DNA from 2 places in the Micromonospora sp. WMMD964 genome. Region 1 is predicted to be linked to the other one. Evidence: riboswitches for the same ligand, from Rfam matches in the RefSeq annotation. Region 1 holds a riboswitch; the other holds the start of a gene.

What was found. Region 1 has a riboswitch for S-adenosylmethionine ahead of O7616_RS02815 (aminotransferase class V-fold PLP-dependent enzyme). Riboswitches for the same ligand answer to the same signal wherever they lie in the genome.
Region 2: linked by a shared signal. The riboswitch ahead of O7616_RS14750 (ABC transporter substrate-binding protein) and the one ahead of O7616_RS02815 (aminotransferase class V-fold PLP-dependent enzyme) in region 1 are both predicted to bind S-adenosylmethionine.

Annotation. Positions count from the first base shown of each region.
Region 1 is NZ_CP120860.1:582,758-598,160, forward strand. Features, by position in the region: gene O7616_RS02755 (NUDIX domain-containing protein) at 1-762, opposite strand, end outside; gene O7616_RS02760 (Gfo/Idh/MocA family oxidoreductase) at 1,022-1,990, shown strand; gene O7616_RS02765 (inorganic phosphate transporter) at 2,042-3,049, opposite strand; gene O7616_RS02770 (DUF47 family protein) at 3,054-3,680, opposite strand; gene O7616_RS02775 (PPK2 family polyphosphate kinase) at 3,809-4,750, opposite strand; gene sigJ (RNA polymerase sigma factor SigJ) at 4,885-5,850, shown strand; gene O7616_RS02785 (DUF402 domain-containing protein) at 5,873-6,379, opposite strand; gene O7616_RS02790 (ATP-dependent DNA helicase) at 6,483-8,690, shown strand; gene O7616_RS02795 (AI-2E family transporter) at 8,687-9,985, opposite strand; gene O7616_RS02800 (co-chaperone GroES) at 10,146-10,484, shown strand; gene O7616_RS02805 (hypothetical protein) at 10,566-10,733, shown strand; gene O7616_RS02810 (PrsW family intramembrane metalloprotease) at 10,811-12,292, opposite strand; SAM riboswitch class IV at 12,316-12,436, shown strand; gene O7616_RS02815 (aminotransferase class V-fold PLP-dependent enzyme) at 12,582-13,757, shown strand; gene O7616_RS02820 (FUSC family protein) at 13,762-14,997, opposite strand; gene O7616_RS02825 (metal-dependent phosphohydrolase) at 15,104-15,403, shown strand, end outside.
Region 2 is NZ_CP120860.1:3,172,571-3,187,973, reverse strand. Features, by position in the region: gene O7616_RS14810 (hypothetical protein) at 1-33, shown strand, start outside; gene O7616_RS14805 (hypothetical protein) at 107-610, shown strand; gene O7616_RS14800 (DUF72 domain-containing protein) at 617-1,528, opposite strand; gene O7616_RS14795 (DinB family protein) at 1,653-2,156, shown strand; gene O7616_RS14790 (glycogen debranching N-terminal domain-containing protein) at 2,175-4,232, opposite strand; gene O7616_RS14785 (SCP2 sterol-binding domain-containing protein) at 4,229-4,636, opposite strand; gene O7616_RS14780 (NAD(P)-dependent alcohol dehydrogenase) at 4,791-5,837, shown strand; gene O7616_RS14775 (DUF664 domain-containing protein) at 5,846-6,355, opposite strand; gene O7616_RS14770 (2'-5' RNA ligase family protein) at 6,434-6,949, shown strand; gene O7616_RS14765 (hypothetical protein) at 7,134-7,319, shown strand; gene corA (magnesium/cobalt transporter CorA) at 7,335-8,465, opposite strand; gene O7616_RS14755 (amino acid transporter) at 8,635-10,593, shown strand; SAM riboswitch class IV at 10,680-10,791, shown strand; gene O7616_RS14750 (ABC transporter substrate-binding protein) at 11,068-11,946, shown strand; gene O7616_RS14745 (amino acid ABC transporter permease) at 11,985-12,758, shown strand; gene O7616_RS14740 (amino acid ABC transporter ATP-binding protein) at 12,755-13,498, shown strand; gene O7616_RS14735 (Na+/H+ antiporter) at 13,597-15,171, opposite strand; gene O7616_RS14730 (AfsR/SARP family transcriptional regulator) at 15,278-15,403, opposite strand, start outside.

The DNA of each region.
Region 1 (15,403 bases):
CCGGTCGGCGGCGGCCTGCGCCACCCCGGCCAGGTCACCGGCCGCCGCCACCTGGGCCAGCGTGACCACTGTCGGTGGCAGCATGGTCAGCTCGCCCGCCTCGGCGCGGGCCAGCGCGTCCGCCGGCCGGATCCACAGCGTGTGGTCGGCCTCGCCGGAGACGTCGCGGGTTCGTTGCCCCGCCGGCAGCAGGGCGACGAAGAAGTACGTGTCGAAGCGGCGCGGTTCGAATTCCGGGGTGATCCACCGGCTCCACGGCAGCAGCAGGTCCGAGCGGAGCGTGAGCTGACGGTCGGCGAGCAGCGCCGCGAAGCCCAACCGGCGACCCTCCAGGTCCTGCCGGGCCGCCTCCCAGTCGTCGCCACTGACGTCGCCCACCACCGTCGCCCGGTCCGGGCCGGCGAGCAGCACACCGGCCTCCTCGAAGACCTCCCGCGCGGCGGCGCAGACGACTGCCTGGGCGGCCTCCGGGGTCACCCCGAGCCGCCCGGCCCACTCACTCGGCGCCGGCCCCGCCCAGTCCAGGTGCGCCTCCGAGTCGGAGCGGTCGACACCGCCGCCGGGGAAGGCGTACATCCCGCCGAAGGTCATGGCGGCGACCCGGCGGATGACGTACACCTCGAAGTCGGCCCCGGTCGGGCGGAGCAGCAGGACGGTGGCCGCGACCCGGGGCACCGCCGGGGTGCCGCCCTCGGCCCGGAACCGGCGGGCGTGCTCGACCAGGGCGGCCGGGGCGGCGAAGCCGTCACTGTCGATCGTCATGCCGCGAGCCTAGTTCCCCCCGTCGGGCGCCCCGGCCCGGCCGATGCGCCGTCCAGCAGCCGCACCGGTCCAGACGTCCTTTGCTCTGCATCTGCGGGTGCACCACCTCCGGCCGTGACGTGGTGCGTCGGCATAAGCAGAGCAAAGGACACGAGTGAGGTGGGCGGGGGCGGAGCGGCGAGGAGACCGGGCCTCACCGGGATGTCCGACAGCTGAGCCGACCGCGAACCGTTCACCCAGCTCGGTTAGCGTTTCCGGCATGACTCGTTGGGGCATCCTGGCCACCGGCCACATCGCCAGCCGTTTCGCCGAAGACCTCCGGCTGGTGCCGGACGCCGAGCTGGTGGCGGTCGGTTCCCGTTCCGCGGAGAGCGCGCGGCGTTTCGCCGACACGTACGGCGCGAAGCGCGCGCACGGTTCCTGGGTGGAGCTGGCCGCCGACCCGGAGGTCGACGCGATCTACGTGGCGACGCCGCACTCCGCGCACTACGAGGCGGCGATGACCTGTCTGACCGCCGGGCGGGCGGTGCTGTTGGAGAAGCCGTTCACCCTCGACCTGGCCACCAGTACCGAGTTGGTGGAGACCGCCCGCGCCGCCGGGGTCTTCCTGATGGAAGCCATGTGGATGAGGACGAACCCGCTGATCCTGCGGGCGGTCCAGCTGATCGCGGACGGGGCGATCGGCACGGTGAGCGGCGTCCGCGCCGACTTCGGGGTGGCCGGGCCGTTCCCGCCGGACCACCGGATGCGCAACGCGGCGCTGGGCGGCGGAGCCCTGCTCGACCTGGGCATCTACCCGATCAGTCTGGCCCACCTGCTGCTCGGGGTGCCGCAGCACATCCGGTCCTGGGCGCAGATCGGCCCGGAGGGTACGGACGAGAACACCGGCATCCTGTTCGGCTACGACAACGGCGCGCTGGCGACGCTGAGCTGCGGCATGGTCGGGCTGAGCGGACAGACCGCCTCGATCACCGGCACCATCGGGCGGATCGACCTGCCGGAGCCGTTCTTCCGGCCGGGCTCGCTCATCGTGCACCGGGCCGGTGCCGAGCCGGAGACGATCACCGCGGACACGGCGGGCAACGGCTACCAGTACGAGGCGATGGAGGTGCAGCGCTGCCTGGCCGCCGGGCTGACCGAGAGCCCGCTGGTGCCGCACGCCACCACCCTCGAGGTGATGGCGCTGCTCGACGCGGTGCGCGAGCAGATCGGCGTGCGCTACGAGTGACGTGAGAGGCCCCCGGTCGAAACCGGGGGCCTCTCCTTTTGGCGTGAGCGGTCAGCCGAAGAGTGGCCGCACCAGCAGGTAGGTGACGCAGGCGATCAGTGCGGCGGCCGGGAACGTGATGATCCAGGCGATCACGATGTTGCCGGCGACGTTCCAACGGACGGCGGAGAGCCGCTTGGTCGCCCCCACACCCATGATCGCCGAGGTGATCGTGTGGGTGGTGGAGATCGGGGCCTTGAGCACCAGGGCGTTGAAGTAGAGCACCGCGCTGGCGACCGTCTCGGCCGCGAAACCCTCCGGCGGCCCCAGGTCGATGATCTTCCGGCCCAGCGTGCGGATGATCCGCCAACCACCGGCGTACGTGCCGAGGGCCAGCATGGTCGCCGACGTCCAGAAGACCCAGCCCGGGATGTGCGTTTTGCTCTCCTGGAAGCCACCGGTGTAGAGCGCCAGCACCACGATGCCCATGGTCTTGGCGGCGTCCTGCATGCCGTGGCCGACGGACATGGCGGCCGCCGAGGCGGTCTGCGCCCACCGGAAGCCCCGGTTGAGCTTGCCCGGCTGCCCCTTCCGGAACAGCCAGAGGATGGCCAGCATCAGCAGGTAGCCGAGGGTGAGACCGACGATCGGCGAGAGCACCATCGGCAGGATGACCTTCTCGCCGATGTTGACCCACTGCACGATGCCGCCGGCGGACAGCAGCGTCGCGCCGACCAGGCCGCCGAAGAGCGCGTGCGAGGAGGAGGACGGGAGACCGAAGTACCAGGTGATCAGGTTCCAGGCGATGGCGCCGAGCACACCGGCGAAGACCACCCCCAGGCTGCTCACGCCGGTGGGCAGGGTGACCAGTCCGTCGCCGACGGTCTTGGCCACCCCCGCGCCGAAGTGCGCACCGATGAAGTTGCCCACCGCGGCGAGCAGCAGGGCGATCCGGGGGGTCAGCGCCCGGGTGGAGACGCTTGTCGCGATCGCGTTGGCAGCGTCGTGGAAGCCGTTGGTGTAGTCGAACGCCAGGGCTACCGCGATCACCGCCAGGACGGCGATGAGTTCGGGAGACACCGGCTCAGGACTCCTTGACCGCGATGGTCTCGACGGTGTTGGCCACGTGCTCGAAGGCGTCGCAGGCGGCCTCCAGCTCGTCGGCGACCTCCTTCATCTTCAGCACGGTCAACGCGTCGTACTCGCCGGAGAAGAGGCGGACGAGCAACTGCCTGTTGATCCGGTCGCCCTCGTTCTCCAGGCGGTTGCACTCGATCCAGTAGTCCTCGAGATCCTTCATCGACTTCAGCCGGGGCATCGCCTCGGCGGTCAACTTGGCCTGCTGGTCGAGGACGTTGACCATCTCGTGCAACTCCCGGGGAAGTGCCGGCAGCTCGGTGAGCCCGTACAGGTAGAGCAGGTCGCCCACGGCTTCCAGGTGGTCCATCACGTCGTCCAGCAGCGAGCCGAGCCGGTAGATGTCCTCCCGGTCGAACGGCGTGATGAACGTCGAGTTGATCTTCTTGTACAGCTCGTGGGTGATCTGGTCGCTGTCGTGCTCGACCTCGGTCAGCCGCTCGCTGACCGATTGCACGTCCACTCCGGGCAGGGCCAGCTCGTTGAGCAGCTCAGTGCCCCGGACCAGGTTCTGCGCGGCCCTGGTGAAGAGCTCGTAGAAGGCGCCCTCGGTGGGGCGGAAGGAAAACTTCACAGCACAGACCTCGTCGCGTCGGTGGAAGGGTGGCGCCGCCCGAAGGGCGACCGCTCGGTGAATGCTAGGAAACGCCCGGACCGCGAATTCGTCGGCCCACCCCTGGCCAGGCCGCATTCACCGCTCGTTTACCTGATGTTCATCTCGGCTGCCCCACGCGTACCCGCTCCCCCAGCACGCAGCCGTTCCCGCTCCTCGTCCACGTCGAAATCGGCAGCCGGATACCCCAGGTCGAGAGTGTCGAACGTCTCACGCAGCAGGTGGGCCACCGCCCAGTCCCGATACCACTTGCGGTCCGCCGGCACCACGAACCAGGGCGCGGCGTCCGTGCCGCACCGGCTCAGGGCCTCGGCGTACGCGGCCTGGTAGTCGTCCCAGTGCCCTCGCGAGTCGATGTCGGACGGGTTGTACTTCCAGTGCTTGCGGGGATCGGTGAGGCGTTCCAGCAGGCGCTCGCCCTGTTCCTCGTACGAGATGTGCAACATGACCTTCACCAGGGTCATTCCAGAGTCGGTCAGCTCCCGCTCGAACGAGTTGATGGCGTCGTAGCGGGCCCGCCAGGTCGTCTCCGGCACCAGCGAGCCGACCCGGGCGATCAACACGTCCTCGTAGTGCGAACGGTTGAACATCCCCACGTATCCCGGCGGCGGCAGTTCCCGACGAATCCGCCAGAGGAAGTCGTGCCGCAGTTCCTCCGGGGTCGGCGGCCCGAACGACCGGATGTGCAGGCCCAGCGGGTTCATCGCACCGGCCACCCGCTTGATCGTGCCGTCCTTGCCACCGCAGTCCATCGCCTGGAGCACCAACAGCACCCGGTGTGCGGGCCGGTCCGACCCGGTCTTGGCCATCGCGAAGAGCATCTCCTGCTGCTGGGCCAACTCGCCGCCGACCAGCTCCACCTGCTCTCGCGCCCAGGTCTTGCGATGCTCGCCGCGCCCCACCGTCTCCGGCAGGCCGGGGGTGGAGCGGGGGTCGATCGTGGCGAGATCCACAGGTGCGCCGACCCGCAGCAACTCCCGCACGGAGCCGCCGGCCGGTGCCACGATCTGCCCTTGCTGGGGTGCGCTCATCCACGGATCATCGCCCACCCGGGTGCCATCCGCTTATCAAGGGGACCGCCGTCCGGGTAGGTACGGGGCTGCCGGGGCGTGCGGTTGCCGCGAGGATGTAGCCAGGACGTGCCGACCGGGGAGGATGGTGGGTCGTGCGGGACCTGGCGACGGAGTTCGAGGCCGAGCGGGGCCGGCTGCTCGCGGTGGCCCACCGGATGCTGGGCAGCCGCGCCGAGGCGGAGGACGCGGTGCAGGAGACCTGGCTGCGCTGCGCCGGGGCACTGGCCGACCCGACGACGCGCGCCGAGATCCGTGAGCTGTCCGCGTGGCTGACCACCACCTGCGCCCGCATCTGCCTGGACGTGCTCCGCTCGGCCCGGGTCCGCCGGGAGGCGTACCCGGGTCAGTGGCTTCCGGAGCCGGTGGTGAGCCCGTTGGCCGGCGGCCCGGCCTCGGACGGGTACGCGCCCGATCCGGCGGACCGGGCGGTCCGCACCGATCAGGTCGGCGCGGCGTTACTGGTGGTGCTGGAGCGGCTCGCACCTGAGCAGCGGGTCGCCCTCGTGCTGCACGACGTGTTCGCGGTGCCGTTCGCCCGGGTCGCCGACGTGCTCGGCACCACCGAGGTGGCGGCCCGACAGCTCGCCTCCCGGGCACGCCGGGCGGTCGCCGCGCCGGACGTTCCCCGGCACACCGCCGACCTGGCCGAGCAGCGTCGGGTGCTCGAAGCGTTCGTCGCCGCCACCGAGTCCGGCGAGTTGGACCAACTGCTCCGGGTGCTCGCGCCGGACGTGGTGTTCGTCGGCGACTCCGGCGGGCACTTCCCGGCGGCCCGGCGACCGGTGCTCGGCGCGGACGCCGTGGGCCGCCTCACGCTCGGTCTGTTCGGCCGGACCGGCCGGTACGCCCACCGGGTGCGGTCCCGGCCGGTGCTCGTCGACGGTGTGCTCGGCCTACAGATGGAGACGACGCACAGCGACGGCCGGCCCATCCGCCTGGTGACCGCGTTCGCGGTGCACGCGGGGCGGATCACCGCCATCTACAACCAGCTCAATCCGGAGAAGCTCGCCGCCCTCGTGCCGTTGGGCGACGACGACACCTGGCCGCCGCGCTGGTGAGCCGACCCCACCGTGGGCGGTGTCAGACCACGAGGGCCAACCACTTTCGGTACGCGCCGGCGAACGGCTCGGTGCCGTCGCCGAGGGCGCCGAACAGCCGCTGGGCCGCTGCTTCGGCCTCGGCCACCACGTCGTCCGGGTAGCCGAACCGAGCCCGGTGCTCGGCGAACTCGTCCTCGTCGAGCAGCTCCACCAGCCCGGTGGCGCGACGCCGCACCACGTCCAGGTCGAGGTCGATGAGGTGCACCGTGTCGTCGGACTCCCAGCGGGCCGGGGTGGTGATGTCGCAGTAGACCTCGCTGGTGCGCGGCGGCGGGTTGAACATCGCCGTCCACCAGGCGCGATGCGGCACCAGCAACACGAACGGGATCTTCTCGACCGACGGCCGGCCGTGGTAGACCGACTCGGTGCCCTCCGGCACGCCGAGCCAGATGCCGAGGTCGTCCTCTGTGAGCCGACGGGCCGGGTAGTCGCGGTGGGCGCTGCCGTCGTACTTGCGGTAGATCACTCGGACCATGTCGCTCGGCATGATTCGCACCCTAACCGATACCGCCCACGCGTCGTAGCGCGGCGGTAACCGGGCGACGCGTCCCCACATCGACAGGTCCGGTCGGCATCGCGCCACGCGGCGGATGGGCGCGGTCGGTGTCGGCGGCGACGGGTACCGTCGCACGGTGACTCCGCCCCGCACCGCCACCGGTTCCGCCACCCCGTCGGCCCGTTCCAAGGGGCGGCGGCGGGGTGCCCGGCCCAGCGGCACCGAGCTGCTGGCGGCGGCGGTCGGCGCGGTGCCCGGCGGCGCGGAACGCCCCGGCCAGCTGCAGATGACCACGGCCATCGAGGAGTGCGTCGCCGACGGCGAGCACCTTCTCGTGCAGGCGGGCACCGGCACCGGCAAGTCGCTCGCGTACCTCGCGCCGGCGCTCACCGTGGACGGCCCGGTGGTGGTCTCCACCGCCACCCTGGCGTTGCAGTCCCAGCTCGTCGACCACGACCTGCCCCGGCTGGCCGACGCGGTCGAGCCGGTGCTCGGGCGTCGACCCACCTTCGCGGTGCTCAAGGGCCGCCACCACTACCTCTGCCTCGCCCGGCTGGACAACTCCACCGAGGAGGAGCCGGAGGACACCCTCTTCGACGCCCCCGCGGGTCGCCCCGGCGGCGGGACGAAGTGGCTCGGTGAGGCGGGCCGGCTGGGCAAGCAGATCGAGCGGCTACGCGACTGGGCCGAGAAGACCGCCACCGGCGACCGCGACGAACTGGACCCGGGCGTCGACGACCAGGCCTGGCGGCTGGTGTCGATGCCCGCCCGGGAGTGCGTCGGCGCGAGCCGCTGCCCGTTCGGGCAGGAGTGCTTCGCCGAGGCGTCCCGGGCCCGGGCCCGAGAGGCCGATATCGTGGTGACCAACCACAGCCTGCTCGCTGTCGACATGCTCGCCGACCGGCACATCGTTCCGCCACACAAGCTGCTCATCGTCGACGAGGCGCACGAGCTGGCCGACCGGGTCTCCTCCGCGGCCCAGGCGGAGCTGGTGCCGGAGCTGATCGACCGGACCACCCGCCGGGCCCGCACACTGCTGCGGCCGGAGACCGCCGAGGCGCTCACCGCGGCCGGTGACGCCCTCGCGGTGGGGCTGGCCGAGGCGCCGGCCGGGCGCATCACCGCCGGGCTGCCGACGCCGCTGCGGGAGGCGTGCACGCTGCTCGACGCGGCGACCCGATCCGCCCTGGACGCCATCGGCGACATCAAGGCCGACGATCCCGACCCGGTCCGCAAGCAGCAGGCCAAGGCCACTCTGGACGAACTCTCCAGCACCGCGCAGCGGCTGCTGGAGGAGGCCGACCACGACGTGGCCTGGGTCGAGAAGAACGACAGCGGCAGCCGTCGGGCCCTGGTGGTCGCACCGCTCTCGGTCGCCGGCACCCTCGCCACCCACCTGTACGACGAGCGCACAGTCGTCGCCACCTCGGCGACCCTGGCGTTGGGCGGCCGGTTCGACACGGTGGCCCGCGCCCTCGGGCTGGACGCTCCCCCACCGGCACCGCCGTCCCCCGCGTCGGCCGCGCTGGCCGCCCGTACCGGCCCGGGCCGTCCGGCCGCCGAGACGCCGGGCCGTCGACTGGCCGGAGACGCACCTGCCGGTGCCGTCGTACCGGCGACCGAGGGCCCCGGGTGGCGGTCACTCGACGTCGGTTCACCGTTCGACTACGCGCGGCAGGGCATCCTGTACGTGGCCGCGCACCTGCCCCGCCCCAGCGTCTCCGGGCTGCCCGAGGCCGCCGGAGAGGAACTGCTCGGGCTGGTCGGTGCGCTCGGTGGTCGTACCCTCGGGCTCTTCTCCTCTCGGCGGGCCGCGCAGCAGGCCGCGGAGCTGTTGCGCGCGCGGACCGACCTGCCCGTGCTGTTGCAGGGTGAGGAGGCCCTGCCGTTGCTGGTCCGCCGGTTCCGCGAGGAGCGCGCCAGTTGCCTGTTCGGGGTGATGTCGCTGTGGCAGGGGGTGGATGTGCCGGGCGACTCGTGTCAGCTCGTCGTCATCGACCGGCTGCCGTTCCCGCGCCCGGACGAGCCGCTGGCGGCGGCCCGCGCCGCTGCCGTCGACGCCGGTGGCGGCTCCGGCTTCGCCGCGGTCAGCGTGCCGATCGCCGCGGTGCGGCTGGCGCAGGGTGTGGGCCGGCTGATCCGCGCGACCGGCGACAAGGGCGTGGTCGCGGTGCTCGACTCGCGGCTGGAGACGGCCCGCGGTTACGGGCCGTTCCTGCGGCGGTCGCTGCCCCCGTTCTGGTACACGACGCGCCCCGAGGTGGCTCGCGGTGCCCTGGAACGCCTCGCCGGTGCGCGTTAGGGAGCCTGGGCGGCGACGACCACGGCGTCGGGTGGCGTGTCCGGAACCCGTCGGGCGGCGAGCCGACGGACTGCGGTGTTCAGCACCGCGATGAGCGGCACGGAGACCAGCGCGCCGGTGATGCCGGCGAGTACGACACCGGCGGCGATACCGATGATCACCGCGAGCGGGTGGAGGGCGACCGCCCGTCCCATGATCAGCGGCTGGAGCACGTGCCCCTCGATCTGCTGCACACCGATCACCGCGCCCAGGATGATCAACGCGGTGACCGGGCCGCTGTCGACCAGCGCGACGAGCACCGCGACGCCGCCGGACAGCGCCGCACCGACGATCGGGATGAACGCGCCGAGGAAGACCAGCGCGGCCAGCGGGAAGGCGAACGGGATGTCGAAGATGACCAGGAAGATGCCGATGCCCACCGCGTCGATGAAGGCGACCAGCACGGTGGCGCGGACGTAGGCGACAAGGGTCTGCCAGGAGGCTCGGCCCGCGTCGTCGACCTTCCACCGGGCGGCCACCGGCAGCAGGCGGACCAGGAAGCGCCAGATGCGGTTGCCGTCGCGCAGGAAGAAGAACGTCGCGAAGAGCACGAGCAGCGTGCCGGTCAGCACCTCCGCGAGCGTCGCGGCGGTGCTCAGCGCGCCGCTGGTGAACTTCGAGGTGTTGTTGTTGATCCAGCGCTGCGCCTCGTCGATGTAGCGGTCGAGTTGGGTGTCGGAAAGGTGCAGCGGGCCCGTCTTCAGCCAGTTCTGGATCTGCCGGACGCCCTCCGAGGACTTCTCGCTCAGCTCCGGCACGCCCCGGATGAACTCGTTGACCACGAGCGTCAGCGTGCCGATCACGCCGACCAGGCCGCCGACCAGCACCACCGCCGTCGCCAGCGACCGGGGGAACCGGGCCTGCAGCAGCCAGCCCACCGCCGGCGCGAGCAGCGCGGAGAGCAGCAGCGCGATGGCCAACGGGATGATCACGATCTTGATGGTGCCGACGATCCGGAGCAGGGCCCAGGCCACCACACCGATCACGATCAGCCGCCAGCACCACGCGGCGGCGATCCGCAATCCGTGCGGGACGTCGGCGTCGTCCCGGCTGGAGGTCGAACTGTGCAGGTCCACCGGGGGTTCGGCGCCGTAGACCGAGGCGCTCGGCGGTGCGGTCGGGCCCGGCACGGCCGGCGACGCCACCCGGGCCCCCTCCGACACGTCACTCAGCGTGCCCTCGTCGGCCTGTGCCGACTCCTGTCGCGACTGGTAGGCGCGGCGAAGCCGCCCGCGTACCCGCTCGAAGCGGCTCAAGCGCACCTCCTGGCAGAAAAAGCTGGTCCGCCCACGACGACAGGTCGGCCAGCATACGTTCCCTGCCGACACCGTAGGGCAGTTCCGCCACACATTGCCCCGGCCACCACCGGCGTAACCACCGGCAGCCCGCCGTCGGCCACACGGTAGCGTCTGCGGCGTGACCGCCGACAACGATCTCGACGCCGGCCTGCCGATCCGCCTGCTGCACGACCGCGTGCTGGTCCGGATGGAGGGCAGCGAGGGCGAACGTCGCTCCACCGCCGGCATCGTCATTCCGGCGACCGCCGCCGTCGGCAAGCGCCTCGCCTGGGCCACCGCGGTGGGCGTGGGCCCGAACGTCCGCGCCATCGTCTCCGGTGACCGGGTGCTCTTCGACCCGGACGACCGCTCCGAGGTCGAGCTGCACGGTCGCGGGTACGTGTTGCTGCGCGAGCGCGACGTGCACGCCGTGGCCGCCGAGCGGGTCGAGAACGACTCCACCGGCCTCTACCTCTGACGCACCCTCCCCCTGCCGTGCACCGTTTGCCCCGCCGCACGACGGGAAGCCATCCGGCGACCGTGGCCCTGGGGAGGGACGATGCCGGTATTCGTGAAGAAGCTGTTGACCTGGGGCTTCGTCGCGTTCCTGATCTACTTCGTGGCCTTCCGGCCGGACGGCGCCGCCCAGATGTTCCGGGCGATCGGGGCCGCGTTGATCGCGATGTTCCAGGGCTTCGGCGACTTCCTCACCTCGCTGATGACCTGAGCCCCGCTGATGTGCAGAGCCCCGCTGATGTGCGGAGCCCCGCGATGACCTGAACCGCCGGACGAGGCCGGCGGCCGTCAGTGGTGAGCGGGGGGCCAGGGCGCGGGCGGCCGCAGGCCGGGCCAGCCGGGCGGGGCGTAACCGACAGGTGGCGGGGCGGGCGTCAGCACCACCGGAATCGGCACCACCGGCTCGTCCGGCGCACTCACCGGGCGCTGCGTGCCGTCCGGGAAGCGCAGGTGGTAGCGGCTACCGTCCCAGAGCCCGGCCGGGGCCTGCGGGTCCCGACCGACGAACACCGACCGGTAGGCGCTGATCGCGTCCAACAGCTCCCGCTCCTCCCGCGCCGTCCGTTCCTGGTCGGCGGCTTTCCGGTCCAGGCCGCGCAGCGTGCCGTCGCGCAGCAGGGCCAGGCGGGTGGCGGCGGACTGGTAGCCGCGCATCGCCCGCACCCCGGCGTCGCCGGCCACCCGGCGCGCCCAACTGCGGGCCGCGTGCCGCCGGCCGAGGCTGCTCAACGCGGCCACCTCGGGCGGGCTCAGCCAACCGGCGCGTACGTAGTCCGGCAGGACGCGCTCGGTGAGCCGTCCCTCCCAGGCGCGCAACCAGATCGCCAGCCCCACCGTGCCGAAGAAGACAGGCACCATCAGGCCCAGGAAGCCGTACAGCATGATCACCGCCTCGCCGGTGGCCTGGGTCAGCGTGGGCAGCAGGTTCCACGTGCCGTGCAACATCATCGCCAACAGCAGGCCGGCGATCGGGGCGAGCACCCGCACCCGCCGGTCCGCCGTCCGCGCCGCGATACCCAGGCCGAAACCGGTCATCGAGGTGAAGAGCGGATGGGCGAACCCGAACAGCAGGATCCGCAGGATGAAGATCGCGATGACCTGCTGGATGCCGGTCGCCGGGCCGTACCTGTCGACACCTGACGCGTAGCCCAGCCCGCCCAGGTAGAGGATGTTCTCCACCATCGCGAAGCCGACCGCGGACAGCCCGCAGTAGACCAGGCCGTCGGTGATCCCGGACCACTCGCGGCGGCGGAACACCAGCAGCAGGATCGGGCCGAGAGCCTTCGTCGACTCCTCGATGAACGGCGCCACCAACACGCCGGTGAGCGCGGACGGCAGCCCCCAGTCGGCGAAGCGGCCTGCCGCGAAGTCGTTCACGGTGAGCGAGGCGGCGGTGGAGACGAACGCGCCCCAGGCGAAGCAGAAGATCAGATACTTCAGCGGCTCGGGCTCGTACCGGTCCAGCCAGAGGAAGCAGGCGACCAGCACCGGCACCGGCAGGATGGCGGCGGCCACACCGATCAGCAGGGCCTGCAGGCCGAGCGACTGGCCCAGCGTGAAGACCATGAACACCGCGCAGGCGGCGATGAGCAGCACCACCCCGGCCAGCGCCAGGAACCGCCGCCAGCCCAGTCGGCGGCGCGGCATCCGGGGCGCCTCGCCGACGGACGGGGCGCTGGGTGCGGGCGGCGGCGACGGCAGCTGCGAACCGGGCGGGGTGTCGGCCATGCGGTCAGCGTAGCCATCCGCCGCCGACTGGTCCGGTCGCATCGGTTGCCGCTATGCTGCCGGCAGGTCACGAGTGCCAGCGCGAAGCCCCGGCTTGCTGGCCGGCAACCCTCGTCGAGTTCGCGGTGGGGTGCCCCGGGTGATGACCGGGCCCAGCCCGATCGGTGTGCTGGGCAAGCGCGGACCCCGTCCCGACAGTGCACCCGGGGTCCCTGACCCCGGAGGTCCCGGCGTGTCCGTCACTCTTCTCCCCTCACCCTCCACCCATCTCGACGCCGCGCCCGAGCCGGCCTCGTCGGGGCCGCTCGACGTCCTCGGCGTACCGGGTGAGATCAACCTGGATTACGCCGCCAGCGCGCCGTGTGCGCGGGCCGCCGCCGACGCGGTGGCCGAGCTGCTGCCGTGGTACGCGAGCGTGCACCGTGGGGCGGGAGCGTTGTCCCGACGCTGCACCCTCGCCTACGAGCAGGCCCGGCAGACGGTGGGTGACTTCTTCGGTGCCCGCGCCGACGATCACGTGATCTTCACCCGCAACACGACCGACGCGCTCAACCTGCTGGCGAAGGCCCTTCCGGCCGGCACGACCGTGGTCACCTTCGCGGGTGAGCACCACGCCAACCTGCTGCCCTGGCCGCGCGGCTCGGTGCGGCTGCCGGTGCCCACCGACCCGGACGCGGCGGTACGCGACCTCGCCGCCGCCCTCACCGAACTGCGCCGGGGCAGCAACCCGGCGCTGCCGGTGCTGGTCGCCGTGACCGGTGCCAGCAACGTCACCGGGGAACTGTGGCCGGTCACCGAGCTGGCCCGGGTGGCGCACCGGCACGGCGCCCGGATCGTGCTGGACGCCGCGCAGCTCGCTCCGCACGCCCCGGTCGACCTGCTCGCGCTCGACGTCGACTACCTGGCCGTGTCCGGCCACAAGCTGTACGCGCCGTTCGGTGCGGGCGTGCTGATCGGCCGGACGGACTGGCTGGACGCCGCTCCGCCCTACCTGGCCGGTGGCGGCGCCACCAGCCGGGTCGGACCGGCGACCCACGACGTGACCTGGGCTACCGGGCCGGCGCGGCACGAGGGCGGCACACCGAACCTGCTCGGCGCGGTCGCGCTGGCGGCCGTGTGCGCGGCGCTCGACGACGCCGACCGGGCCGCGCTGGCCGCTCACGAGCAGGCGCTGCTGACCCGACTGCGGACCGGCATCGCCGCTCTGCCGCACGTCGTGGAGCTGCGCACCTTCGGCCCGGACGCGCCCCGCGTCGGGATCGTCTCGTTCGTCGTCGTCGGCTGGGACTCCAGCGACGTGGCCGCGCGGCTGGCGGCCGAGCACCACATCGGCGTACGCGACGGGCTGTTCTGTGCCCACCCGCTGGCTCGACGTCTGCTCAGCGAGGCGGCGGCGCGTACCGGTCGACCGGACCTGCCGCCCACCGCGCTGCGCGCCAGCGTCGGCCTGGGCAGCACGGCTGCGCAGGTGGACCGGCTGCTGACCGCGCTCGCCGAACTGGGCTGAGGGCTCAGCCGACGGGTGGGGCGGTGGGCGGTTTCGGCGTCTCGTCGGGCTTGGCCGGCTCGGCGACCGGCCGCTCCTGCTCCCCGAAGGCGGTGCGGATCCAGCGGTTCGCCTCCTCCTGCTCGATCCCGGAGGCCACCAGCAGGTCGCTCGCGGTGGTACGGATCTGGGCGACCACCACGCTGCCGGAGAAGCCGACCCCGGCGCCGTACGCCCGACCGGCCTCGCTGACCGCCCGCAGGGACCGCTCCCGGGCCTTCTCCGGCTCCTCCCCGGCAGCGAACTCGTGTTTGAGCAGCCGGACCGACTCGGCGAGGTGAGCGATCGCGTCCGGCATCGAGTCGGGTACCGGTTCCTCGTCCTCGACGAGGGTGACCGACCGGCGGATCAGGGTGCCGCTGTTCCGCATCGCCCGGTCGATCGGGTCGGCCGCCTCCGCGTAGTGGGTCAGTTCGTCGCGGCGGTGCCAGCGGGCCGGGGAGAGGATGGCGGTCTCCTTCGCCCCCTCGATCGCCTCGCCCAACGTGGCCAGCTCCTCCTTGTTGTCGCGCAGCCGATCCAGTGCCCGCTGGATCTCGGCGCGGTCCCGGCCGCGTAACCCGTCCGCGGTGACGTCGAGCTGGGTGGCGAGCAGGTCGAGCGCCGGCCGGGCGGCCCGGTTGATCACCCGTAGTGGGTTCAGCGGTAGCAGCAACGCCGTGACCACGAGGGCCACCCCGCCACCGAGAAAGGCGTCGACGAACCGGGGGATCTCCAGGTTCTGGGTGGAAGGGCTCAGCGTCACGATCAGCACCGCCGTGGCCGCCGCCTGGATGACGATGGCCACGCTCGCCCCGGCGAAGATGGTGAGCAGGATCGCCACCGTGACCACCAGGCCGAGCTGCCAGGCCCCGGTGCCGAGCAGGTAGATCAAGAGGTCGCCGACGGCCACCCCTACCCCCACCCCGACGATCAACTCGATGGTCCGGCGGAACCGCTGGCCCACCGACGCGGCCAGGGTGCCGACCGCGGAGATCGGTGCGAAGACCGGTTGCGGGTTGCCGAGCACCTTGTGCGAGATCAGGTACGCGATTCCGGCAGCCAGCCCGGCCTGCAGGGCCAGCCCGCCCGCCATCCGCACCCGGTGCAGACGGTCGTGCAGGGTGGCCCGGCTCCGATGGCGCAGTTGCTCGGTCGCCTCGGCGATCCGGGCACCGTCGATGTCCACCAACCCGTCACGCAACGCGGTACGTCGCACCATCGGCTGTCGCTTGTCCCGGGCCACGGCCATGGGCGCGACTACCCGTGGTGGGCGCGCTGAATCCTCAGTTCCCACGCGTCACGGGCGGATACGGCAGACTCGGGCGGTGGTTGATCTACTCGAGCGATGGCGAGCAGCGGTACGAGGCGCCGGCGCGAGTCCGGACGCGTCGTCCGCCCGGGCCGGGGAGCAGTTGCTCGGTCGATGGCGCGAGCCGCACCGGCACTATCACACGGTGGCCCACCTGACGGCGGTGCTCGACGTGGTGGACGAGTACGCCGACCTCGCCGACCGGGTCGACCTGGTGCGGTTGGCGGCCTGGTTCCACGACGCCGTCTACGACCCACGGGCCGCCGGGTACGCCAACGAACGCGACAGCGCCGCGTTGGCCGACGAGGTGCTCGCC
Region 2 (15,403 bases), 2.6 Mb from region 1:
GGCAAGCGGCCGATGGCGATGGCCGGACGCTGAACGTCGGACCGGTGGGCGTCCCGCCGCCACCTCGACGGCGGGGCGCTCTCCGGCCCTCCGCGGGCGCGTCGGCGTGACGACGGTGGCCCGCGGCGACGCGGACGCGCAGGACGGCACATCGTCCCGTTCGGTCCGCCGCTACCGGCGGACGCGCGGGGACGGCACATCGTCCGCCGGTTCCGGCGGACCGACGAGCGGGGTGGCCATGGCGGCGCACGAGGGACGCAGGGGCGACGACGACCGGCTGGAGCCGGAGGCGGTGAATCCGTGGGGCACCGGCGACGGCTTCGACGCCGACGCGCCCTGGGGCACGGACGAGGACTCGCCGATGGACGAGGGCAGCGAGGAGACCGCGGTGCCCGAGGGACGGCGCGGGGAGCGGCGCGCGGGCGCCCCGACGGGCCGCCACGACCCGGCCGGACGGCACGGTTTCGGCTCGGTGGAACCCACCCGTGCCCCGATGGCCGGACCGGGCGCCCCACCGGATCCCGCGCCCAGCGGACGGACCTTCCCCGACGACGCCGACATCGGCGAGTCGACGCAGGACGCGTTGCGCGCCCGGGGCCGGCGCTCCTAGGAGCCGTCAGCCGGTGGCCGACGTGGCCGGCGCCCGGCCGTCGATCATCGTCTCGTGGAGCAGTTGCGCCAGCCGGGTGGCATTGCGTTGGGCCTGCCCGGCGCAGCAGTTGTTGAACAGCACGTGCAGGTCGTCGGCGTCGGCGGCCACCTCGGCCAGCAGCCCGGCCCAGTGCCGGAGTTCGTCCTCGGCGTACGCGTACCGGAACTTCTCCTGCTTGTCACCGCCGCCCCACGCCGCACTGTGGCCATGGAACCGGACGATCGCCGGCTGCGCCGTCGTGGTCAGGATCGGGGGCACCGACGAGGGGTGCCCCTGCGGCATGTCCACGCAGACCAGGGACAGGTCGTGGTCGCGCAACAGATCCAGGGTGTCCGCTGCCGCCGCGCCGTCGAACCAGGACCCGTGCCGCAGCTCCACGCCGACCCGCCACGGCCGGCAGCGCTGCGCCAGCTCCACGATGCGGCGCTCGGCTGCGGCGCTACGCACCAGCCACGGCGGAAACTGCACCATCACCGCGCCCAGCTTGCCGGCCGCCGCGATCGGGTCGAGGGCCGCGCGGAAGCGGGCCCACAGCTCGTCGTACGCCTGCGGCGGCAGGTCGCGTCGGCGGATCCGGCTCGGGCCGGCGGTCGGGCGTAGGTCCCTCGGCAGCGCGGCGACCGGCGTCGGGTGACCGGTGAAGAGGCTGAAGGCCTTGACGTCGAACGTGAAGTCGTCCGGAGTGGCGTCGACCCAGCCGTGGGTGGTCTCGGGGACCGGGACCGCGTAGTAGGACGTGTCCACCTCGACCAGTGGGAACCGGCCCGCGTAGAAGCCCAGCCGGCGGGCCGGCGTGTTGGCCGATCGCGGGTACCAGCCGGAGCGCAGCAACGACTGGTCCGCCCAGGACGACGTGCCCACCTTGATGACACCCATGTCATTCAGTGGACAACCACGGGCGTGGATCGGCAACCGCTGGCGGTGTCGGGGCCGGAAAGTGTCGGTGCCCCGTCCTACGGTGACACCCAGGTTCGAACGGACAGCGACGAGGGGTGGCGCCATGACCGGCATCGAGCAGCTCACCGGTGAGCGGGCCGACCTGCTAGAGACACTGCGCAAGCACCGGGGTTTCCTCCTGCACACGGTCAACGGGCTCACCGACGAGCAGGCGGCGGCCCGTCCCACCGTCAGCGGGCTCTGCCTCGGTGGCCTCGTCAAGCACGTGACCAACGTCGAGCACCGCTGGATGCTCTTCGCCGTGGGCGGCGCGGAGGCGATGGAGCGCGCCGAGATCGACTGGGTCGGTCAGTTCCAGATGGCGCCGGGCGAGACCCTGGCCGGGCTGGTCGAGCGCTTCCAGGAGGTGGCCGACCACACCGACGAGTTGCTCACGACCCTCGACCTGGACGCGGCGCACCCGTTGCCGCAGGCGCCCTGGTTCGAGCCGGGCGCGAGCTGGACGGTTCGGCGGGTGTTGCTGCACCTGATCGCCGAGACGTCCCAGCACGCGGGGCACGCCGACATCCTGCGGGAGTCGATCGACGGCGCCCGGACCATGGGCTGACAGACGTCTCTCGGCCACTCAAGGCAGGCGGTGGCGGTGTGCTGTGGTCCGGTCCCTGGCGTACGCGTCGGAGCGATGCCAGCGGCCCGGGATGTCGAGCAGCTCCAACCGACCGAATCCCTCCGGCACGGCCGGGTTGACCAGCAGGTTGTCGCCGGTGGGTCGCAGCCCCAGCATGGTGCCCAGCAGCATCAGCAACGCCCCCGACGACCATGCCTGCGGGCGACCGGCCGCCGGCACCTGGACGGGATACTTGGTCAGGGACCGATCGTGGCCGGCGATCATCTCCGGCACCGCGCCACCGAGGGTCTGTGCCAGGTCGAAGACGCCGCCCGCGATCGTGGCCGCGTGGGCGTCGAACCGGTAGCGGCGCAGCCCGGCGGCGATCAGGGCGTTGTCCGCCGGCCACACCGCGCCCAGGTGTGACCCCATCGGGTTGTACGGCCGCTGCCCGGTGGCGAAGGTCCGCACCCCCCAACCGCTGAACAACCGCGACCCGACCAGGTGCTCGGCGACGAAACCGGCGCGGTCGTCCGCGACGATCCCGCTCCACAGCAGGTGCCCCATGTTGGACGACAACGCGTCGACCGGCTCGCCGTACGGGTCGAGGGCCAACGCGTAGTACTCCTGGTGCGGCAGCCAGAAGTCCCGGTTGAAGCGTTCCTTGAGCGCCGCGGCCTCCCGCTCCAGCCGGTCGGCGTACGCGGGGTCGCCCCAGAACTCCCGCGCCAGCCGGGCGCCACGCCTCTTCGCGTCGTACGCGTAGCCCTGCAACTCGCAGGTGGCGCGGGGGAAGGCGGGTTCCTGGCCGTGCGCGTCCGTGATCGCGTCCGGCGTGTCCTTCCAACACTGGTTGATCGCGCCGCTGCGGTCGTTGCGCGTCTGGTAGCGCACGTAGCCGTCCCCGGTCAGGTCGCCGTACTCGTCGATCCAGTCCAACGCCATGCGGGCCGGTTGGCGCAGTTCGTGCACCAGGTCCGCGTCACCGGACCAGCGCTCGTACTCGTCGAGCAGGATCACGAAGAGCGGGGTGGTGTCCGCCGCGCCGTAGTACAACGCGTTCGCCCGGTCGCCGAACGCGCCGGACTCGCCGTAGCGCAGGTGGGCCAGGATCTTGCCCGGCTCCTCGTCCAGGTCGTCGTCGAGTCGAGCACCCTGGAGGAACGCCAGCATCCGCAGTGTCGCGGGAGCCAGCTCGGGGGTGAACGCCATCGTCTGCAGGCAGGTGATGATGCTGTGCCGTCCGCACAACCACATCGTCCACGGCAGACCGGCGATCGGCACCCGTTCGCGCAAGGACCACGGCTTGTACCGCAGTGCCGCCAGGTCGGCCAGGGCACCTCGGTACATCTCCTCCAGACCGTCGCGTTCGGCGACCAGCGTCGGAGCCCGGTCCATCCAGTCCGCCAGGTCCTCACGCATCCCGCCCCGCACGGCCCGCTGGTGCGACTCCAGGGAGGCGCGTACGTCCTGGCCGCCTTCGCCGCCCATGTTCATGGCGATGTGCAGGTCGGTCTCCCACTTGCCTTCCGGGGCCACCCGGATCCGGAACGTCATCCCCTGCTCGTCCACCTCGACCGGAGCGGTGCTCTGCACTGTGGTCTGGCGGACGAACCGTTGCCGCTGGTAGCGCAGCACGAGCTGGCGCTTGGCCGAGTCGGGGGTGACCTCGACGACCCGCCGCCGGAGATGACCGATCTCCGCGATGTCGGTGAAGTCGCTGCCCATCTCCAACCGCACGGTGAACTCGGCCGTCTCCGGCGAGTGGTTGAGCACGGTGATGTTCTCGTGGGCACAGTCGTGGATCGAGCGGTGCCGGATGATCGACACGTCGGCGTCGACGTAGTGGCTCGCCGCACCGGGGACCAGGAAGAACCGGGTCTCGAAATACGTCATGTCGTCACGGGACAACGCGTTGATCCGTTCGCCGTCGATGGTGAGCACCCAGTGCGACAGGAAGCGGGTGTCGTACGCGAAGAGACCGACGGGTGTCCGCGCGTCGGCCTCGATGTCGCCCTGGGCGTCGCTGATGGCGAACACGTTGCCGGCGATGACGTGCAGCAGTTCCTGCTTCACGACCGACCCCCCCGAGCGGCCGGCGCGGCCCGACCCGCCAGGGCGGCCCGGCCCAGCTCCCGAGGGTGGCGGGCGTCGGCCGGCCCGGCGAAGATTCGCCGCAGCACCAGCAGCAGGCGCATCTCGCCCCGCATCGTCAGCTCGTTGCGCAGCATCGCGGCGCCGGGATGCAACTCACCGTTGACCATGCGGTCGAACACCCAGCGGTCCGCGCGGACCACCAGGTCGGCGTCGTCAGCCGAGCGGGTCACCCGCACGTGCTGGTCGGCGATGGTCAGGTACCAGTGGTCGGTGAAGCCGTCGCCGCGGACGTCCAGCCGCAGCGTGCCCGCTATGGTCTCCGGCAGGTCGGGGCGCCGACCGGCGTCCAACTGTCGCAGGTACTGCTCTGCCGTCGCGCCCATCAGGTCCCCTCCCCACGGTTCTCCGCAGGATCACCCCCGCCCGGGTGAGGCCGCCTCACCCGGAACGGGTGAGCGGCCGACGCGCCGATGCCCGCTCGTTTGGGTGGCGGCGAAGAGGGCAGCCAAACGGTTCCGTCGAGTGAGGGAGCACCGGATGCGCGCGCTGCGGTTGCCGGAGTGGAGGTCGACGCCGGATTTGGTCGAGGTCCCCGACCCGACGCCCGGGCCGGGTCAGGTTCTGGTCCGGATCGGTGGTGCCGGCGCCTGCCATTCCGACCTGCACCTGATGGACGAGTTCGAGCCGGGCACCATGCCCTGGAACCCACCGTTCACCCTCGGCCACGAGAACGCCGGCTGGGTGCACGCTCTCGGCGACGGGGTGAGCGGACTGTCCGTCGGGCAGCCGGTGGCCGTGTTCGGCGCGTGGGGCTGCGGCACCTGCGCCCGGTGCCGGGTCGGTGTCGACACGTACTGCGAGAACCCGGCCGGCGCGCCGGTGCCGAGCGGTGGCGGCGGGCTCGGACTGGACGGGGGCATGGCCGAGTTCGAGCTGGTCCCGGACGCGCGACACGTCGTACCCCTACCGGAGGGGCTGGATCCGGCCGACGCCGCACCGTTGACCGACGCCGGGCTCACCCCGTACCACGCGATCCGCCGCTCCTGGCCGAAACTGCCGCCCGGCAGCACCGCCGTGGTGATCGGAGTCGGTGGGTTGGGGCACGTGGGCGTGCAGATCCTCAAGGCCACCACCGCCGCTCGCGTCCTCGCCGTGGACAACCGCGCCGAGGCGTTACGGCTGGCCGAGGAGTGCGGCGCCGACCGAGCGATCATGTCCGGTCCGAGCGCCGCCGAGGAGATCCGGCAGGCCACCGGCGGTCGGGGCGCCGACGTGGTGCTGGACTTCGTCGGTAACGACGCCACCCTCGCCCTGGGCGTGGCGACGGCCCGCACGGTGGGCGACCTGACCATCGTGGGTCTCGGCGGCGGCACCGTGGGGGTGTCGTTCTTCTCCGTGCCCTACGAGGTGAGCATCGCGACCACCTACTGGGGTAGTCGCCCGGAACTGGTCGAGGTGCTCGACCTGGGCGCCCGTGGTCTGATCCGGCCGACGACCACCCGGTTCACGCTGGAGGACGCGCTCGACGCGTACCAGCGGATGCGCGACGGCACGCTGGAGGGCCGGGCCGTGATCGTGCCGTGAGCCGGCGGTCAGCCGTTCTCGATCAGTCCGCGCAGGTAGGCGGCCTGACCCACGTGTTGCAGGTCGTCCTCGGCGACGCTGACCAGCCGGACGCCGAGGGTGACCGGCGGGTCCCACGCCTCGTCGACGACGCGGTCCAGGTCCGCCGGGCGCAGACCGGCCAGGAACTCTCCGGTACGCGACGCGACCGCCCCGTAGTAGTCGATCAACGCCTGCGCGCTCTCCGGCCGTACCGCCGCGACCTGCGCGGGCGAATGCCCGTAGCCGGTGTCGTCGGGGTCGGCGGTGAGGCCGAACCGCCCGGCCCAGTCGCCACTCACCCAGATCTGCTCGGCGTCGAGCAGCTCGGCGACGTGATGGTCCTGCACCCGGGTGAGGTGCCAGACCAGCCAGCCGATCGAGTTGTGGCCCGGTGCCGGTTGGTGGCGCAGATGCTCCGGGCTGAGGCCGTCCACCGCCGCGCGGACGAGGTCGGGCAGCCGGTCGTAGGTTTCGGTCAACAGATCACTCACGTCCACCGGGCACGCCTCCTGGTCGGTTTCCGGTCAGGTACCGCCGAGGGCGGGTGCCCAAACCTCGGCCAGTACGGTGATCGAATGGTCGCGGCGGTGGAGTTGTACCTGGACCCGGACGCCACCCGCCGGATCCGGGTGCTGTGGGACGCGCTGGAGACCGAGGGCGTGCAGAGCATGCGCTCACTGCTGGAGCACCGTCACCGTCCGCACGTCTCGTTGGCGGTGGCGCCCCGCTTCGATCCGGAGGCGGTCGCCGCGGCCCTGCACGGCACGGTGGTGGCCGCTCCCCTACGGCTCGAATTCCAGCACGCCGGCCAGTTCGTCGGTCGGGTGCTCTGGCTCGGCCCGACGCCCACCCCGGAGCTACTGGCCCACCACCGCACGGTCCACGACCGGCTCACCGCCGCCGGCATCCCGTTGACCGAGCACTACCAGCCGGGCCGCTGGGTGCCGCACTGCACGCTCTCCATGCGGGTGCCGAACGCGCTGATGGCCGCCGCGGTGCGCCGCTGCCTGGAGGTGTTGCCGCTGAGCGCGACAGTGGTCGGGGCGGCCCTCACCGACCACGCGCGGGGCATCGCCCACCCGCTCCCCTGATGCTTTGCGGAAATGTCCGGTTTGGCGGGCGTCAGTCGGGAAACTGAAAACAAGCGGTGATTATGCGCTCTGACGTGGGATGGTTCGACGTAGATGCCGTCCTGCCGAGCGTGGTTCGCCCGGCCTGTGGCGCGGGGCTCCCGCCGCGCCGCCCTCGGCGGCCTCCACGAGAGGGGCAGTGCCTATGCAGGCTCAGCGCAGGCCACCGCGAGCGGAGCGGAGCCAGAACCGGGACGACCGGACCGCCGGCGGCCTGACCGGGGCGGCCACGCCCCTGACCATCTGGGCCGCCGCCGTCCTGCTCGGCCGGATCAGCGCCGGCGACGACGACATCGAGGACGAGCGGCACATCCTGCGCGGCATCGAGTGATCCGCGCCGGGCGGCTCACAGCCAGCCGCGCCGCTTGAAGATCAGATAGAGGGTCCCGCAGACCAGCAGCATCAACAGCAGCGCGAACAGGTAACCGAAGCGCCAGTGCAACTCCGGCATGTGGACGAAGTTCATTCCGTACACGGTGCCGATGAGCGTGGGAGCGAACAGGATCGCCGCCCAGGACGAGACCTTCTTCAGCTCCTCGTTCTGCGCGTAACTGGCCGCCGTGAGGCTCCGCATCTCCTCGTTCTGCTGCTGCGAGACGAGTGTGGCGTTGACGGTGAGGATGTTCTGCAACAGGTGCCGAAACCCGTCGACGCGTTCCACCACCTGGGTCAGGTGGTCGGTCACGTCCCGCAGATAGCGGCGCAGCTCCTCGTCCGTGTCGGCACCGCCCGCGCCGTCGGCCAGCGCGTCGAGCACCGCGAGCAGGGGTCGCGCGGCGCGCTGAAACTGGATCACCTCGCGGCTCAGGCCGTAGATGCGCCGGCTCGCGTTCGGGTCGCCGCCGAACACCTGGGTCTCGATCTCGTCGATGTCGTTCTCCAGCCCGGCCACGACCGGCGCGTACCCGTCGACGACCTGGTCGAGGATCGCGTACAGGACCGCCTCGGGGCCCCGGGCGAGCATCTGCGCCTCGACCTCCATGCGCCGCCGCACCGCGGCCAGATCCGGTGCCTCACCGTGCCGGACGGTGATCACGAAACCCGGCCCGATGAACAGGTGCAACTCGGAGAACTCGACCTCCTCCCGAAGGTCGTCGTAGCGGGCGGCGCGGAGCACCACGAACAGCGTCTCGCCGTAGCGTTCCAGCTTGGGCCGCTGGTGGGCGTTGATCGCGTCCTCGACCGCCAGGTCGTGCAGCCGGAATTCCCGCGCCAGCGAGGTGATCTGCTCGATGTCGGGCCGGTACAGCCCGATCCAGGCCATCGCGCCGTCCTGCTCCTGTAGGCAGCGGTACGTCTCGGCCAGGCCGGACGGCGACGCGAACCGGTGCCCGTGGAGGTAGACGGCGCTGTCCACCAGGCCGCCGGCGGGCGGAGCGGGCGGCTCCGTGGACGGTGGCACGCCGACAGTGGTCTCGTACTCGTCGAGTTGGCGACCGAAGCCACCACCCGGGCGGAAGCGACGGCCACCGACCATGCCCCTGTCCCCTCCCCGGTGAGGCCCGGTCCGGCACACTCCCGCCAACCCGGAGGCGCTGCTTCCCCGGTGTCCCGAGGGCGAAACCCGCAGTGGGGCGAGGTGGGTTCCGCGCACCGGCGGACGGGCGCGTCGCCCAGGGCGGATACTCACGGTGACCAGGGGCGGTATGACGGGGGACGCGCCGGTGGAGGTCGACGGACGCGCGGGCCGGCTGCGGGAGTGGCTGCTGCGTGCCGGCGCGGAGGAACCCGTGCAGCACCCGGGGCCGCACGGGCGTCCACCGGAGCACCGGCACCACCCCTGGTGGAAGGTGATGTGCCTGACCGGTGTCGACTACTTCTCGACGCTGGGCTACCAGCCGGGCATCGCGGCCCTCGCCGCCGGGGCGCTCTCGCCGGTGGCGACCCTGGTGCTGGTGCTGGTGACCCTGCTGGGCGCACTGCCGGTCTACCGACGGGTCGCGGCGGAGAGCCCGCACGGCGAGGGCTCCATCGCGATGCTGGTACGCCTGCTGAGCTACTGGCCGGGCAAGCTGCTGGTGCTGGTGCTGCTCGGTTTCGCGGCCACCGACTTCATCATCACCATCACCCTCTCGGCGGCCGACGCCACCGCGCACATCGACGAGAACCCGTTCTGGCCGAGCGCGCTCAAGGGGCACGAGGTGCTGCTCACGCTGCTGCTCGTGGCACTGCTGGGCGCGGTGTTCCTCAAGGGATTCACCGAGGCCATCGGGATCGCCGTCGTCCTGGTCGCGGTCTACCTGACGCTGAACGCGGTGGTGGTCGCCGACGCGCTGTGGCGGGTGGTGACGCACCCGAGCGCGGTCGAGGACTGGACCACCGCGTTGACCACCGGCCACGGCGATCCGTGGATGGTGGTCGCGTTGTCGCTGTTGGTCTTCCCGAAGTTGGCGCTGGGTCTCTCCGGCTTCGAGACCGGGGTGGCCGTGATGCCGAGCGTGCGGGGCGACCCGCGGGACACCGAGGCACGACCGCTGGGCCGCATCCGTGGCACTCGCCGCCTGCTCACCACCGCCGCCGTGATCATGAGCGTCTTCCTGATCACCAGCAGCGTGACGACCACGATCCTGATCCCACCGGAGGCGTTCCAGCCCGGCGGGCCGGCGAACGGCCGGGCGCTGGCCTATCTGGCGCACGCCCACCTCGGGGAGGCGTTCGGCACCGTCTACGACCTGTCCACCATCGGGATCCTCTGGTTCGCCGGGGCGTCGGCGATGGCCGGGCTGCTCAACCTCGTACCCCGCTATCTGCCCCGCTACGGCATGGCACCGACCTGGGCGCGGGCGGTCCGGCCGCTGGTGCTGGTCTTCACCGCGGTGGCGTTCCTGATCACGGTCGTCTTCGAGGCCAGCGTCGACGCGCAGGGTGGCGCGTACGCGACAGGGGTTCTGGTGTTGATCACCTCGGCGGCGACGGCCGTGACCCTCGCGGCGGTGCGGCACCGGCAGCGCGGCCGCACGATCGCGTTCGGCACCATCGCGGTGATCTTCGTCTACACCACGCTGGCGAACGTGGTGGAACGCCCCGACGGCGTCAAGATCGCGGCCTGTTTCATCGGCGGGATCATCGTGGTCTCACTGCTCTCCCGGTTGTCCCGCGCCTTCGAGCTGCGGGTCGACCGCGTCGAGCTGGACCCGGTGGCGACCCGGATGATCAGCGAGCGTGACGGACGACGGATCCGCCTCATCGCCCACGAGCCGGACGGTCGGGACGAGGCGGAGTACCAGGCCAAGCTGGCGCAGACCATGGCGGACAACGACTTCCCCGACGCCGGCGACGTGCTCTTCGTGGAGGTGCGGGTCACCGACCCGTCGGACTTCGAAACCGAATTGGTGGTGACCGGCCGCCTGGTCGGCGGCCAGCACTCGGTGCTCAGTGTGACCAGCTCCGCGGTGCCCAACGCGCTCGCCGCCCTGCTGCTGGAGATCCGGGACCGGACCGGTCGGCGCCCCCACATCTACTTCGAGTGGACCGAGGGCGGCCCGGGCCGCAACGTCCTGCGCTACCTGGCGTTCGGGCAGGGTGAGATCGCCTCCGTCACCCGGGAGATCCTGCGCCGCCACGAGCCCGATCCGCGCCGACGGCCACACGTGCACGCCGGCTGACCGGAGTGCCGGCCACCCGTCTCCCCTGGTGAGCGTGGTCATAACGACTGGACGACCCACCCGTGCCTGCTGCTAGCCTCGGCGCAGGTCATGAGCGCCAGCGCGAAGCCCCGGCTCGCTGGCCGGCAACCCTCCTCCGCGGTGGGGTGCCCCGGGTGAAGACCAGGCACCGACAGGACGTCGGTGCAAGCGTGGCCTGGCACCCAGGTCAGCACAGACCCGGGAGAACCATGCGCATCCTCAGCACCGCCCCGCCGACCGGCATCGCGGACGTCCGCGTCGGTCGCCCCTCGCCGGCACTGATCCGGCGACGGCACGTGGACATGATGCGAATGTGCAGCGCCGCGTGTCGTCGCGGCAGCACGCACTAGCGCAGCACTCCTCCCGAACCTCCCTCACCGGTACGCCCATCGGGCGCACCGCCGGCGACGCACGTCCCGTGCGTGCCGGTACGCGACCTTCTCGGAGACACCCGTGCGACTTCTTCCTGCCCTGACCCGTGCCACCGCCCTGGGCGCAGCCGCCGTCCTGGCCGCCACCGCGCTCACCGCCTGCGGCGGCGACAGCTCGTCCGACAGCGGCGCCAACCCGTACGGCCTGGCGCAGCCGGGCGTGCTGCGGGCCGGCACGCTCACCGACGCCCCGCCGAACGTGTACCTCAAGGACGGCAGGTTCACCGGCTTCGACAACGACCTACTGACCGCCGTGGCCGGCAAGCTCGGCCTCCGCGTCGAGTTCGTCGGCACCGACTTCTCGGCGTTGCTCTCCCAGGTCAACAACCACAAGTTCGACGTCGGCAGCTCCTCGATCACCATCACCGAGGCACGGAAGAAGACCGTCGACTTCGGCAACGGCTACGACTTCGGCTACTTCGGTCTGGACGTCCCGGCGGGCTCGCCGATCACCGGCTTCGACCAGCTCGCCGGCAAGCGGGTCGTGGTGGTGCAGGGCACCGTGCAGGACGACTACGCCACCGGCAAGCAGCTCGACCCGGTGCGGGTGCCGGACTACAACGGCGCGATCAACCAGCTCAAGGCCGGCACCGCCGACGCGTGGATCGCCCCGGCGGAGATCGGCGAGAAGTCGGCCGCCGACAGCAACGGCAAGATCACCGTGGCGGCCAAGCAGCTCAGCCCGGCACCGACCGCGTACGCCGTCGCGAAGGGCGGCGACGAGCTGCGCGAGGCGCTGAACAAGGCTCTCGACGAGGTCATCGCGGACGGCACCTGGAGCCGGTTGCAGGCCCAGTACTACCCGGGCCGCCCGATCCCGGCGGACTTCAAGCCGGGCAGCGGCGCGGTCACGCCGTCGGCGGCCACGTCAGCCGCGCCGTCGGCGTCGGCCGCCTCCTGAGCGGTGACGAGCGAGCAGGACGGTAGGAGAGGCGACCGATGGATCCGTTGAGCACCCTCTGGGAGACGTTCTTCGACCTCGACGCGATGCGCGAGGCGCTGCCCGAGATGCTGACCGTCGGGTTACCGAACACGCTGATCCTGGCGGTCTCCGCCGCCCTGCTCGGCTCGGTGCTGGGCCTGCTGCTGGCCGTCGCCGGGATCTCCCGCAGCCGGTGGTTGCGCTGGCCGGCGCGGGTCTACACCGACGTGTTCCGGGGGCTGCCGGCCGCGGCGACGATCCTGCTGATCGGCGTCGGGCTGGCCCCGCTGGGCATGCAGGTCTGGGGTCCGGACCCCTACCCGTTGGGGATCCTGGCGCTGTCGCTGATCGCCGCCGCGTACATCGGGGAGATCTTCCGCTCCGGCATCCAGTCGGTGGAGGCCGCCCAGTTGGAGGGCGCCCGCGCGCTCGGCTTCTCCTGGAGCGACTCGATGCGGCTGGTGATCATCCCGCAGGGCGTCCGGCGGGTCCTGCCGGCCTGGGTCAACCAGCTCATCGCGCTGATCAAGGACTCCAGCCTGGTCTACTTCCTCGGCCTGGTGGCCAGCCAACGGGAGCTGTTCCGGATCGGGCAGGACTACGCGGCCACCACCGGCAACGAGTCCGCGCTGCTCCTGGCCGGGCTCTTCTACCTGGCGCTGACGGTACCGCTGACGCACGTCGTCAACTGGATCGACAGGCGGCTGCGCCAGGGCCGGCCGACCGCCGCGCCGACCGACGAGGACGACGACCTCCCGTTGCCCGCCACCGTTCAGGGAGACCGGCGATGACCACCGACACCACCACCTCGGTCAGCCTCGACGTCCGCGACGTGCACCTCGCCTTCGGGCCGAACCGGGTGCTGCGCGGCGTCGACCTGACCGTGCCACGCGGCGCGACGGCCTGCGTGATCGGCCCGTCCGGGTCCGGCAAGTCCACACTCCTGCGCACCATCAACCGACTGATCGAGCCGGACCGTGGCGACGTGCTGTTGGACGGGCGCAGCGTGCTGGGCGACGACCCGGACGGCCTGCGGCAGCGGGTCGGGATGGTCTTCCAACAGTTCAACCTGTTCCCGCACATGAGCGTGCTGCGCAACGTCACCCTCGCGCTGCGCCGGCTGCGCAAGCTCGGCGAGGACGAGGCGGAGGCCGTCGCCCGGGCCCAACTGGACCTGGTGGGGTTGGCGGCCAAGGCCGACGCACGACCGGCGCAGCTCTCCGGCGGTCAGCAGCAACGGGTGGCGATCGCCCGGGCGCTGGCGCTGCGGCCCGAGGTGATGCTCTTCGACGAGGCCACCTCGGCGCTCGACCCGGAGCTGATCAAGGGTGTGCTCGGGGTGATGGCCGACCTGTCCGCCGCGGGCATGACCATGGTGGTGGTCACCCACGAGATGGGCTTCGCCCGGCAGGTCGCCGACACCGTCGCCTTCATGGACCGGGGAGTCGTGCTGGAGGCCGGGCCGCCCGAGGCGGTCTTCGAACGGGCCGAGCACCCCCGGCTTCGCCGGTTCCTGTCCCAGGTGCTCTAGCCGCCACGGCTCCCAGTTGCCCTGAGCCGCCACGGCTCCCCGGTGCCCTGAGCCGCCACGGCTCCCAGTTGCGCTGAGTCGCGACGGCTCCCCGGTGATCACTCGTCGGGTCCACGCCCCAGCAGCCGGATCTCCTCGTTGTCCAGGGCGGCCTGAAGTTCCTGCAACACCAGGTCGTCGATCTCCCGGTTGTCGCGCAGGCGGGTGACCTCCCGACGCTTGTGGGCGAGGACCCGCAGGCGCAGTCGACGTTCCAGGCGGCGCTCCTCGGCGGTGCTCCCCCCGCTCTCGTCGAGGTCCTCCAGGTGCCGCTGGTACTCGGCCTGCAGCCGACGGACCGACTCCTCCTGCGCGCCGACCTCGGCCGCGACCTGCGGCAGGGCGGCGAGGCCCGCCTCGGTGGCCCGCCGTCGGGCGTGCCGGGCCTCGTCGACGCGTTCGGGGTCGCCGACCAGCCCCGCCCACCGCACCACCAACGGCAGGGTGGTGCCCTGCAGCAGCATGATCAACACGATCACCAGCGCGGTGACGAAGATGATCAGGTCGCGCTCGACAACCGGTTGACCGTCGACGGTCACCGTCGGGACGGCCAGGGCGGCGGCGAGCGACACCGCGCCCCGGAATCCGGACCACCCGGCGACGGTTCCCACCCGCCAGGCCGAGGGCCCCTGGCTCGGGTCCATGATCCGGCGGCGTCGCAGCCTCGCGATCTGCGCGGTGAGGTAGACGAAGAACAGCCGGGTGCCGATGACGACGAGCGTCACCACGAGCACGATCACCAGAGCACGCCCGGGCGAGGTACTGGTGATGCCCCGCACCGCGCGGGGTATCTGCGTGCCGAGAAGGACGAACAGCCCACCGTTGATCAGGAACGTGGACAGGTCCCAGAACGCGAACGCCAGCACCCGGGACCGGGCGCGGATCACCCGTGGACCGGCGTAGGACAGCACCAGACCGGAGACCACCACCGCCAGCACACCGCTGGCGTGCACAGCGTCGGCCAGCAGGAACGCGGCGAACGGCGTGAGCACGCTCAGCGCGCCCTCCCGAAGCGGGTCGTCGAGCCGTTTGCGGACCAGCACCACGGCCGCCCCCACCAGCACACCGGCCAGTACGCCGCCGACGCTGGCGCCGACGAACTCCTCGCCGATGCCCAGCACGCCCGGTTCCGCGCTGTGGACGAGCAGACCCACGGCCACCGCGAAGACCACCAGGGCGGTGCCGTCGTTGATCAGACTCTCGGCGTGCAGGGTGGTGAGCAGCTTTCGGGGCAGCCGTTTCGCGAGCCCGGTGACCGCCGCGGCGTCGGTCGGGGCGAGGACCGCCCCGAGCACCCAGGCGGCGGCGGGGTTCACCCCGAACGCCTGCGCGGTGAACGACACGGTGACCAGGGTGAGCACCACCAGCAGCACGGCGAGTGACCCGATCACCGGGAGGTTGGCCCGGATCTCGCGCAGACTGATGGTGAGGCTCTCCCGGTACAGGATCGCCGGGAGGAAGATCAGCAGCACCAGGTCGGGTTCCAGTGCCACGTCGGACAGCGGGGGCGTCAGGCCGAGCAGCACTCCGAACGCGATGAGCAGGACCGGCGGGGCCACCCGGTACCGTCCGCCGAGCGTGGTGCCGATCAGGACGGTGACGCCCAGCACCACGATCATGACGAGCGCCTGCACGGCGTACCCCCTTGATCGTCGCCGGCGGTGGACGCGCCGGTGGTTCCATCTGACCGCACCCACCGGCGGGTTCCGAGGGGAATCGGCAAGTAGCCGTGGGCGGCGGTCAGCGGGTCGCGGTGGCGGCGCGGCCCCGGGCGGTGACCGCGCGGGCGACCCGGCGATGAGCTGCCGACTCCTCCTCGCGGCCCAGCGCGGCCGCCAGGGCGGCGAGGTGCCCGGCCACCGGGCC